Regions from separate parts of the Megasphaera sp. ASD88 genome, predicted to be linked through region 1. Evidence: riboswitches for the same ligand, from Rfam matches in the RefSeq annotation. Region 1 holds a riboswitch; the other holds the start of a gene.
The links. A riboswitch is a leader RNA that binds a small molecule or an ion and turns the genes downstream of it on or off. The one in region 1 is predicted to bind FMN.

Region 1 (5,306 bases):
TCATGCCAGCCGTGAAAATCAGTTCTTTGCCGTAGCCGCGGCCAACGACACGGGGCAGACGCTGCGTGCCGCCGAAGCCCGGCGTAATGCCGAGGCCAACTTCGGGCTGACCGAATTTAGCGTTTTCAGAAGCATAACGGATGTCGCAAGCGCAGGACAGTTCGCAGCCGCCGCCCAAAGCGAAGCCGTTAATAGCAGCGATAACCGGCTGCGGCATGTTTTCGATTTCCGTAAACGTATCCTGACCGATTTTGCCGAATGCGCGACCTTCAACTGCATTCTTCGTGGACATTTCAACGATATCTGCGCCGGCTACGAAGGATTTGCTGCCGGAACCCGTGATAACGACGACTTTAATTTCGGAATCAGCGGCGATTTTGCCGACGAGGTCTCTTAATTCCGAAACCGTTTCCGTGTTCAGGGCGTTCAGAGCTTTCGGACGATTGATCGTAATCGTTGCAATACCGTTTTCTGCCGAGTAAAGAATGTTTTTGTAGTCCATAATTAGAACCCTCCCAAAATAATATATTCACACGTAGGACGTGCAAACAAGGGGCGTGAATACTCACGCCCACTGCCTGACAAATATAAATCGCTTGAGTTTACATTGCTTGCTTATAGAGTTGTGTTTGTACTGCTCGCCTATTATTTCGTGTAGTCGTAGAAGCCTTTGCCCGTCTTGCGGCCGAGGTAACCAGCGTTGACGTACGTTTTGAGGAGCGGGCACGGACGATATTTCGGATCGCCGAAGCCTTCATAGAGAACTTCCATGATGTGAAGGACAACGTCGTTGCCGATCAAGTCGCTCAAAGCCAAGGGGCCCATCGGATGGTTGAAGCCCAGTTTGCATACGGAGTCGATATCTTCTTTGGATGCTACGCCTTCCATCAAAGCCTGGATAGCTTCGTTGATCATGGGGATAACGACGCGGTTGCCTACGAAGCCCGGGAAGTCTGCAACTTTAACCGGGGATTTGCCGATTTCTTCGGATACTTCTTTGATTTTTGCGAACGTATCTTCAGAAGTAGCGATGCCGTTGATGAGTTCGATCAATTTCATGACCGGAGCCGGGTTGAAGAAGTGCATGCCGATAACTTTGTCCGGACGTTTTGTAGCTGCGCCGATCTGCGTGATGGACAAAGAGGACGTGTTGCTGGCCAGGATCGTGTGTTCCGGGCAGAGTTCGTCTAATTCTTTGAAGATAGCCGATTTGATTTTCAGATCTTCGATAGCAGCTTCAACAACGAGGTCGATGTCTTTCATGTTGTCGGCCGTGCGGGTAACGAAACCGGAAATGCGGCCCATTACGGCGTCTTTTTCTTCCTGCGTCATTTTTTCCTTGCTGACCAATTTCGTTAAGGCTTTATCAATTTTAGCTTTGCCGCCGGCGATGAATTCGTCTTTAATATCATTCAAAACGACTTCGCAACCGTTAACAGCAAATACCTGAGCGATACCGGAACCCATGGTGCCTGCGCCAATAACCATTACCTTTTTACAAAACATGTTAAACTCCTCCTTATTTCGCGTGATTTTTTTCACGATTCTCTTTCGAAAACTCACGCGCGATATTAAAATAAGTTTCACTGCTTACACTCATAGTATATCACGTTTTCCAAAAAAATCTACCGAAAAAACGCGATTTTTCCAAAAAACTGCATATTATGTATACGTTTTTTTAATACATAAACCATGTCCAATACTTTTATTTCATCATTCGATACCAAAAGCGCCGTTTACTACGTTATATTATGAACGTTGGTCATACCAGATTATGTAATTTTTCACAATTCATTTTTTTGCCCTTCGCCGACGTTTAAGGCCTGCAAGATACGGCGTCTTTGTTCGTATTGCCGCCGGTACATGGCCGTGTTGTCCTTGTTCGGCCCAAAGGTCTTGTGGACAGCGAGCTGCCGCTGGAGGGCCTGCTTGAGGTCGGCAATGTCGCCGGCTCCATAGGCCGCTACAATGCAGTTCGTCGGCACGGCGCCGCCGGCGACGCGCAGCGTTGATACCTGCGTGTCCAGCATGTCAGCCTTGATCTGGTTCCACAAATCGTCGCGGCTGCCCCCTTCCGTAATGGTCAGCGTCGTCAAGTCGATGCCTGCCGCCCGGTACCGGTCGGTGACCTCCATGTAATCGTAGCCGATGCCTTCGAGGACGCAGCGCCACATCGCCCCCTGGTCCGAGTCGAGGGTCAGGCCCGTGAAGGTACCGCGCACATGGGGGAAATCGCCGTTGCCGCCCGTCAGGTAGGGAATGAACATCGCCCCGTCGCAGCCCGCTGGATGGCGTTCCGCTAACTTATCCAGCTCGGCGTAGTATTCGTCGTCTTCGCGGCGGCAGACAGAGTCCTTAAACCAGCGCAGGGCCAGGCCGCCGGTCCGCACCATGCCCCAATAGAAATACGTCCCCGGCAAGGTGCCCGAATTGAAGATGAGGCCGCTTCCCGGTACGGACAATTCGGGGATGATGCCGTCCGTAGCGGCGCAGAACATAGCGCACGTGCCGGCTACGTCGACGGCCTTGCCCGCTTCCAGAATGCCGCTGCCCATCATGGATTCCATCGTATCGCCGGCGCCGGCGCAGATGGGAATGCCGGCGGGAAAGCCCGTTTCCAGGGCGTCGGCTTCGCAGAGACGGCCAATAATGTCCCAGGGCTTGACGATGCGCGGCATGTATTTCTTGTCGATGCCCAGGATGCGCAGCTGCTCATCGGACCACTCCTTGGTCACGACGTTGTAACCCAGGCCCCAGCCGGACATAGCGCCCCAGTCGATAAAGGCGTCTTCTCCCTGCAATCCGGCCAGATGCATGAGGACGTACGGGCAGTTGTGGACGAACTTGACGCCCTTTTCCTTAAAGGCCGGAATATGCTTCATGAACCAGCGGGCAAACATGGCCGGGAACATGACGTTCGGCTCGGCGTTGCCCGTTTCGGCCGCCCAGATATCCAGCTTCAAGGCCTTCAGCCCTTCTACGTCGTCGGCCGTGCGGCTGTCCAGATAATTGACGTACGGCGTCACGGCGTTTCCTTCGGCGTCGATGCCGGCGATGCCGCAGATGATGCCGTCGCCCATGATAGCCCGCACCGCCGCCGGGGAAATCCCCTTTTCTTCCAGCTGGCGGCTGCACGACGCCATGCACTGCTTGATGAGGCGGTAATATTCATCTACGTCCATCTGCACCCAGCCGGGATGAGGATAATACAGCGTCGTCTTAGCCGTATCCATAGCTACGCATTCCATGTCCTCGCTGTACACGGCGACCTTTACGCTCTGCGTCCCGGCGTCAAATCCCAAATAATATTTCTTTTCCATATCCATTACCTGCCCTTCTATCTTGCGGCAAATCAAAAAAAGGCCGGAATACATCCAGCCTTTTCGCACTTGAGAACGGCACGGCAAACACACCTGTGCCACGCCCGAAGTCTTTTCTCATCCAGACTATACTGTCGGTCCCGGAATTTCGCCGGGTCAGCTCCCTCAGGAGGTTGCGGACTATCACCGCCGGTCAGGACTCTGAAAGGATTTCCCTTTCTCACCTTGCCTCAAAGACTAAATATATTAATGTAAATATATTATGTATTTTTTACATATATATCATACTACGATGGAATGGAAAAAACAAGTAAGACGACGGCAAAAGCAAAGCCCGCCCGGTGAAACGCCTTTGTCCAGACGCCGGTGCCCTATTCACCGCGCTGCGCTCCATAGTGCTCCTGCAGATATACTTCCGTAAACTCGATGAACCGTTCCAGCAGCGGCGACAAGAACTGGTTCTTTTTCCAGACCATGTAGCTGCCGTTTTCGATGAACGGCTTCATAGGGCGCATGCACAAGCCCGGCAAGACCGTGTCGAAGTCCAGCCCCAAGGCCAGGCCGACGCCGTTGTCCGTCAGGACCATCTTGTTGTATGCCGACAGATTCATGTACACGGCCAGGCGCACGTCGGACTGCCATCGCCCCAGCCAGGCTTCGACCTGATTTTTTACGGACAAGCGGGCCGGCATGATGAGGCGCTGCCCGGCCAGATCCTGCGGCTCGACGGCCTCCTTCGCCGCCATGGGATGATCCTGCCGCATCAGCACGGTCCAGCGGTCCTTGAGAGGCATGCGCAGGTAGCTGTACTTGCTCACGTCTACGGGCTCAATGAGTAGTCCGAAATCGAGGGTTCCCTGCTCGATGCGCTCCTTCACGTCGTCGGCAATGCCCGTATACAAGGTAAACTGCACCTCTCCATAGGCCTGCTGAAAGGCCGCCATGACCTTGGCCATAGGCTCCAGATTCTTCGTCTCGCCGCAGCCGATGGCGATTTCGCCGGAAATGACCTCGTCCTGCCGCGACACTTCCTTCGCCGTCTTTTCGGCCAGGTCGACGAGCTCCTGGGCCCGGCGGCGCAGTATCATGCCCTCCTCAGTCAGTATGATGCTGTGCTTGCTGCGCTTGAACAGGGACACGCCGAACTCTTCCTCCATCTGCATGAGCTGGCGCGACAAGGTAGGCTGCGTGATGTGCAGCATCTTGGCCGCCTTCGTAATATTCTCTTCTCTGGCAACGACTAAAAAATACTTCAGCACGCGCAGTTCCATGTCCCATTCCCCTTTCGGCAAACATCCCTCGAACCTTGAAGGCCATTCTTAAAATATATACGTAATCGTATCATTTTTCCCCATAAAATTCAATCTTGGAGCTGCTGCAAGGAAAAAGGGCCTTCTCCTCTGCGGGAAAAAGCCCTCTCTCGTTTATTTATTGATGATCTTTCCGATATTCTTCAATTCGATGGAAATGGTGCCGTCGGGATTATTGATAAACTGGATATAGTCCGTGTTTTCGATGTATTCCGACGGGAAAATGATTTCAATGCCCGTGTCGGTCTTGATCTTGTGGCTGCGGCCGGCCCGTTCGGCAAAGGCCTTGGCGATAGGCACGTCGGCAGGCAGCTTGGCCTCCTCCAGCTGTGCGGCAAATTCATTCCGCATAGCCTGCGAACCGGCGAACACCTCGGCCCCCAGATCCTGCGGCGAAAAGGCTTCGGCCGTCTCGGCGTTTTCGACGAGGTAATTCTTGGCCTTCGATAAGACCTCCACCGTATTTCCGCCGTGATCCTCAGCGACCTTGGCGGCAATCTTGCTGACCAGCTTGACGGCATCCCTGGCCGAAATGACTGACGTGCACTGCAGGAGCCGTTCCGGCAGGATATAGACGTCTTCCCCGTCCATCTGCCGCTTCTTGTCGACAAAGCGGATGGAGAAATCGCCGCAGTGTATGAGGGCGTAGGCCTCTATCTTCTGAGACGCGCCGGGC
Region 2 (5,306 bases), on a different contig from region 1:
TTTTTTCTCGATTTAATACGGCCCACTTTCGCAAATGCCGCTGATATTATATAATAGAACGTAAACTATGAAGAAACAGAGGTCTTTGCTCATGAGATATGCACCGATTACTCCTGAAATTTTAAAAAAACTGGAAGCTGTCGCCGGCCCTAAAAACGTCGTGACAGATCCGGATAAAATGCAGCCCTATTCCCACGACGAAGTGACCGACCCGGCGTACCACCACATGCCCGAAGCCGTCGTCTTTGCCGAAACGGCCGAGCAGGTCGCCGCCGTCGTCCAGCTGGCCAACGCCTATCATTTTCCCGTCGTGCCCCGCGGGCCGGCACAGGCCTGGCCTGCGGCGCCGTGCCCATTTACGGTGGCGTCGTCCTGTCCCTGGAAAAGATGAACCGCATTCTGGAAATTAACGAAGACGCCTTATATGCCGTCGTAGAGCCGGGCGTCCGCACGTCGGACCTGCAGGACGCAGCCGAAGCCAAGGGTCTGTTCTACGCCGGCGACCCCTGCAGCGGCGACTCCTGCTTTATCGGCGGCAATATCGCCACCAACGCCGGAGGCAACCGGGCCGTCAAATACGGTACGACGCGCCATCAGGTATACGACGTGGAAATCGTCAATCCGACGGGCCGCATCGTCCAGCTCGGCGCACGCCTGCAGAAGCAATCGACAGGCTACTGCCTCGAGCAGCTGGTCATTGGCTCGGAAGGCACGCTGGGCATCATCACCAAGGCGACAGTCAAGCTCCTGCCGAAGCCAAAATACGCCCTCGATCTGCTGGCTGTTTTCGATTCGCCGGAACAAGCCATCGGCACCGTCGGAGCCATTTTAAAGCAAGGCATCGTCCCGACCTGCGTCGAATACATGGACAATATTACGATCCGATCGGTAGAAAAATATCTCCATGAAAAGCTGCAGGGCAGTGATTCGGGAAATTACCTCATCGTCGAAGTCGAAGGCATCAATGACGACGACCTGGACGACAAGGCCGTCGCCTTAGACGAGCTCTGCACGCAGCACGGCGCGTCGTCGGTCCTCGTCGCCGACCACAATAAAATCTGGCAGGCCCGCAAGGCCTTTGCCGAGGCAGTCCGCGCCGAAAGTCTCATCGTCAGCAAAGAAGACGTCGTCGTCCCCGTCGACCAGGAACCGCTCCTGCTGGCGGAAATTCTCCGCCTGGCCGGCAAATACGGCCTGATCACCCGCATTGCCAGCCACGCCGGCGACGGCAACATCCATCTCAACATCTTAAAGCCCGACGATACGCCCTACGAAGACTGGGCCCGCCGGGTCGAACAAAACCAGCAGGAGCTGTACGCCTTCATCTACGCCCACGGCGGCCGCTTATCGGGCGAGCACGGCATCGGCTTTAAGCGCAAGCACTTGATGGAAGAATTTACCAATCCCGACGAGCTGGCCATGATGAAAGCCATCAAAAAGGCCCTGGACCCCAACAATATCCTCAATCCGGGCAAAATATTCGACATGGAATAGGCCTGTCCCAGCCCGGCCGGCTGCGGCGGCTCTTGCCAAGGATAGCCATTCTGTGTATAATGATTCATGTAGTCATATATCTTCAGGGCAGGGTGAAATTCCCGATCGGCGGTATAGTCCGCGAACGCTACGGCGTAGGAGCCATGTGCTCGTGATTTGGTGCGATTCCAAAACCGACAGTATAGTCTGGATGGAAGAAGATACGATGGAGCTGCCGCCGCGCAGCTTGTGTTGTGTTGACCAAAAAGCCCTGACGCTGCTGGACAGACCGTCAGGGCTTTATCATATTCAGGAGGTTTTATTGTGGCAAAGGAAAACAGAAAATTCAATACCGTAGAAGAAGCAATCGAAGAATTGCAAGCCGGGCACATCATCATCGTCACCGACGACCCGGATAGAGAAAATGAAGGCGACTTTATCTGCGCCGCCCAGTACTGCACGACAGAAAACATGAACTTTATGGCAACGCACGGCAAGGGCCTCATCTGCATGCCCATGAGCATCGAATACGCCCGCAAGCTCGGTTTGCCGCCGATGGTAAGCGACAATACGGACAATCACGAAACGGCCTTCACCGTCTCCATCGACCATGTCGATACGACGACGGGCATTTCCGCCGTAGAACGGGCTCTGACGGCCCGCAAATGCACGGAAGAAACGGCCCGTCCCGAAGACTTCCGCCGTCCCGGCCATAACTTCCCCTTAATCGCCAAGCGCGGCGGAGTCCTGGCCCGCAACGGCCATACGGAAGCGACGGTCGACCTCATGCGCCTCGCCGGCCTGAAGCAAGTCGGCCTGTGCTGCGAAATCATGGCCGACGACGGCACGATGATGCAGACGCCGCAGCTGTGGGAATTGGCCGACAAGTACAATTTAAAATTCATCACTATTCACGACCTGCAGAACTACTGCCGCCGTCACGACAAGCACGTCGTCCGCGAAGCCGTCGCTAAGATGCCGACGAAATTCGGCGAATTCAAAATTTACGGCTACGTCAACGACCTGACGGGCGAACACCACGTCGCCCTCGTCAAAGGCGACATCGGCGACGGTAAAAACCTGCTCTGCCGCGTCCACTCCGAATGCCTGACCGGCGACGTATTCGGCTCGTGCCGCTGCGACTGCGGCGAACAGCTGGCCGCTGCCATGACCCAGATCAACGCCGAAGGCCGGGGCATTCTCCTCTACATGCGCCAGGAAGGCCGGGGCATCGGCCTCATCAACAAGCTGAAGGCCTACGTCCTTCAGGAACAGGGCTATGACACCGTAGAAGCCAATGAAAAGCTGGGCTTTGCGCCAGACCTGCGCGAATATTGGATCGGCGCTCAGATTCTGCAGGATTTGGGAGCCAAAGAACTGCGCCTGCTGACGAACAACCCGGAAAAAATCTACGGCCTTGAAGGCTTCGGCGTAGAAATCGTAGAACGCGTGCCGATTGAAATGAAACCCCAGGAATTCGACGAATTCTATTTGGAAACGAAAAAGCATAAGATGGGACATATTCTTCCCCACCTGCGCTGATACAGCGTAATTATCTAAGAAAAAGAGCAGCATGCAGATTCTGAATAACCATTAGAAGTCTGCTGCTGCTCTTTTTGGCTTATACCTGCGGTTCTTTCAAAATAAACTTATCTTTGTAATAGTCAATCAGCCCATCTTTTTTCATCCGGCTCAGCTCTGCCGACATGGCGCTCCGGTCGACAGAGAGAAAATCGGCCAGCTGCTGTCGGTTAAAGGGCAGTGTAAACGACGAAGATTCCTGCCGCAGCGCTTCTTCCGACAAATAGAACATGAGCTTCTGCCGCGTCGACCGTTGTGACATATACCGTATTTTCTGCGTAAGCTGCATATTGCGCCGTGCCATGATAGCCAGAAGATTCAAAGCCACACGTTCCTGCGCTTTCGTTAAGACCTGGCCGGCATGAATAATGCTGTTTACGTTGATGAACATAACTTCCGTATCGTCTAAGGCGGCAACATCTACTGTCGACTTTACATCAGGAAGACACGCAAAGGCTTCGCCAAATAAACTGCCGGGGCGAACTTGGGACAAGATGTTGCGGTTGCCCCAGTAATCTTCCTGCAGGATGTGCACCGTGCCGGATAAGACAATGCCGATTTGCTCAATTGTATCTCCTGCATAGAAAATAAAATTCCCTTTTTTGTATTTCTTTTTATATATGTCCATCGCATCCAGTAGTTTGCCAATATCTTCTGTCCCGATGTGAGCAAACAACTCAGAATGTTGAATGACTGGTAAAAAATATTGCAATTTCATTCACCTCGTTGCAAAAACAACAGATTTTTCCTGCCCTGTATAGTATACTTTCACCATAAGGCAGCACACTACATGCCCATGCTATTTACGTATATAAAACCACTGGAGGAATACATTATGATTAGAAGAATTATTCAAATTGATGAAGAAAAATGCAATGGCTGCGGTGCCTGCGCAGCAGCCTGCCACGAAGGGGCCATCGCCATGGTAGACGGAAAAGCCCGCCTCATGCGCGACGATTACTGTGACGGACTAGGCGACTGCCTGCCCCACTGCCCGACGAACGCCATTACCTTTGTAGAGCGCGAAGCCGCTCCCTATGACGAAGCCGCCGTAAAGGCTAATATGAAAGCCAATGGTCTGAAACATACTGGCGGATGTCCCGGCAGCCAGTCCCGCGTACTTTCTCACGGCTGCCCCGGACAGGCAGCCATGTCTCTTCAGACGGCTGCAGCCGAACTTCCCAACACGCCGGCAGTCGCACAATCGCAGCTGCGCCAATGGCCCGTACAAATCAAACTCGTGCCGGTCAAAGCAGACTATTTCGACGGAGCCCATCTGCTCATCGCAGCGGACTGCACAGCCTATGCCTACGCTCGGTTCCATGAAGATTTCATTCGCAATAAAATTACGATTGTCGGCTGCCCTAAGCTGGACAGCATTGACTATTCCGAAAAATTGACTGAAATCATCAAACAAAATGATATCAAAGATGTCACCATTGTCCGCATGGAGGTTCCTTGCTGCGGCGGCTTGGAAATGGCTGCAAAAAAAGCACTCCAGCAAAGCGGAAAATTTATTCCCTGGCAGGTAAAGACCATTACGATCGACGGCCATATCAAGGAAGATTAATGTCCTGACCTAAAACGATTCCCCATTTTTCATATTGTAAAAAAAGAAGCTTACCTTTCATAGGATAAGCTTCTTTTTTATGGAGAGAAACTTCGTACCGGAGAGAAACTTCGTACCGCCTTATACGTTCCATTCTTCTTTCAGCGTAGATAAGCACATGAAAGTCTGAGACGACGAAACCGTCGGGATTTCATTCAACTCTTCCATAAGGAATTTTTCTAAATCGTCAGGAGTTTTTACCAATACTTTCAAGAGGTAATCAAAGGCCCCCACTACGTGATGGCACTCCAAGACCTGAGGGAACTGAACGACCTTTTCCCGGAATTCTTCGACGTCGCCGGACCGTTCCATATTAACCATAATAAAAGCCGTGACGTTGTATCCCGTCTTACGGCGGCTGATTTTTGCGCCATATCCTTCAATGATACCGGCGTGTTCCATTTTTCTGATTCGTTCTGCTACAGCCGGTATGGACAAACCGACAACTTTGCTGATTTCCGTAGCAGAAGCTTTTCCGTTTCGCTTCAAAATTGTCAAAATTTTGTCATCAATGTGATCCATATGTCGTTACCATCCTCTACAAATATTTATAGTTATATTATCTTACATTTTGAAGAAAAAGTAAATATTATTCAAGAAAATACTTCCGTTCCGCTTAAAATTTTACATGTAGGGGATAGTT

Region 2: it holds a riboswitch for FMN, as region 1 does, so the genes downstream of both, CJ260_RS03430 (bifunctional 3,4-dihydroxy-2-butanone-4-phosphate synthase/GTP cyclohydrolase II) here and CJ260_RS06785 (FGGY-family carbohydrate kinase) in region 1, are expected to answer to the same signal.

The regions. Positions count from the first base shown of each region.
Region 1 covers NZ_NQXW01000010.1:5,868-11,173, forward strand. Annotated here, with positions in the region: gene CJ260_RS06775 (short-chain-enoyl-CoA hydratase) at 1-502, opposite strand, end outside; gene CJ260_RS06780 (3-hydroxybutyryl-CoA dehydrogenase) at 646-1,506, opposite strand; gene CJ260_RS06785 (FGGY-family carbohydrate kinase) at 1,785-3,326, opposite strand; FMN riboswitch at 3,426-3,562, opposite strand; gene CJ260_RS06790 (LysR family transcriptional regulator) at 3,692-4,591, opposite strand; gene CJ260_RS06795 (nucleoid-associated protein) at 4,745-5,306, opposite strand, start outside.
Region 2 covers NZ_NQXW01000003.1:98,915-104,220, reverse strand. Annotated here, with positions in the region: partial or broken gene CJ260_RS03435 (FAD-binding oxidoreductase) at 92-1,494, shown strand; FMN riboswitch at 1,569-1,700, shown strand; gene CJ260_RS03430 (bifunctional 3,4-dihydroxy-2-butanone-4-phosphate synthase/GTP cyclohydrolase II) at 1,798-3,015, shown strand; gene CJ260_RS03425 (Crp/Fnr family transcriptional regulator) at 3,095-3,682, opposite strand; gene CJ260_RS03420 (ATP-binding protein) at 3,890-4,624, shown strand; gene CJ260_RS03415 (Lrp/AsnC family transcriptional regulator) at 4,745-5,185, opposite strand; gene CJ260_RS03410 (FAD:protein FMN transferase) at 5,305-5,306, opposite strand, start outside.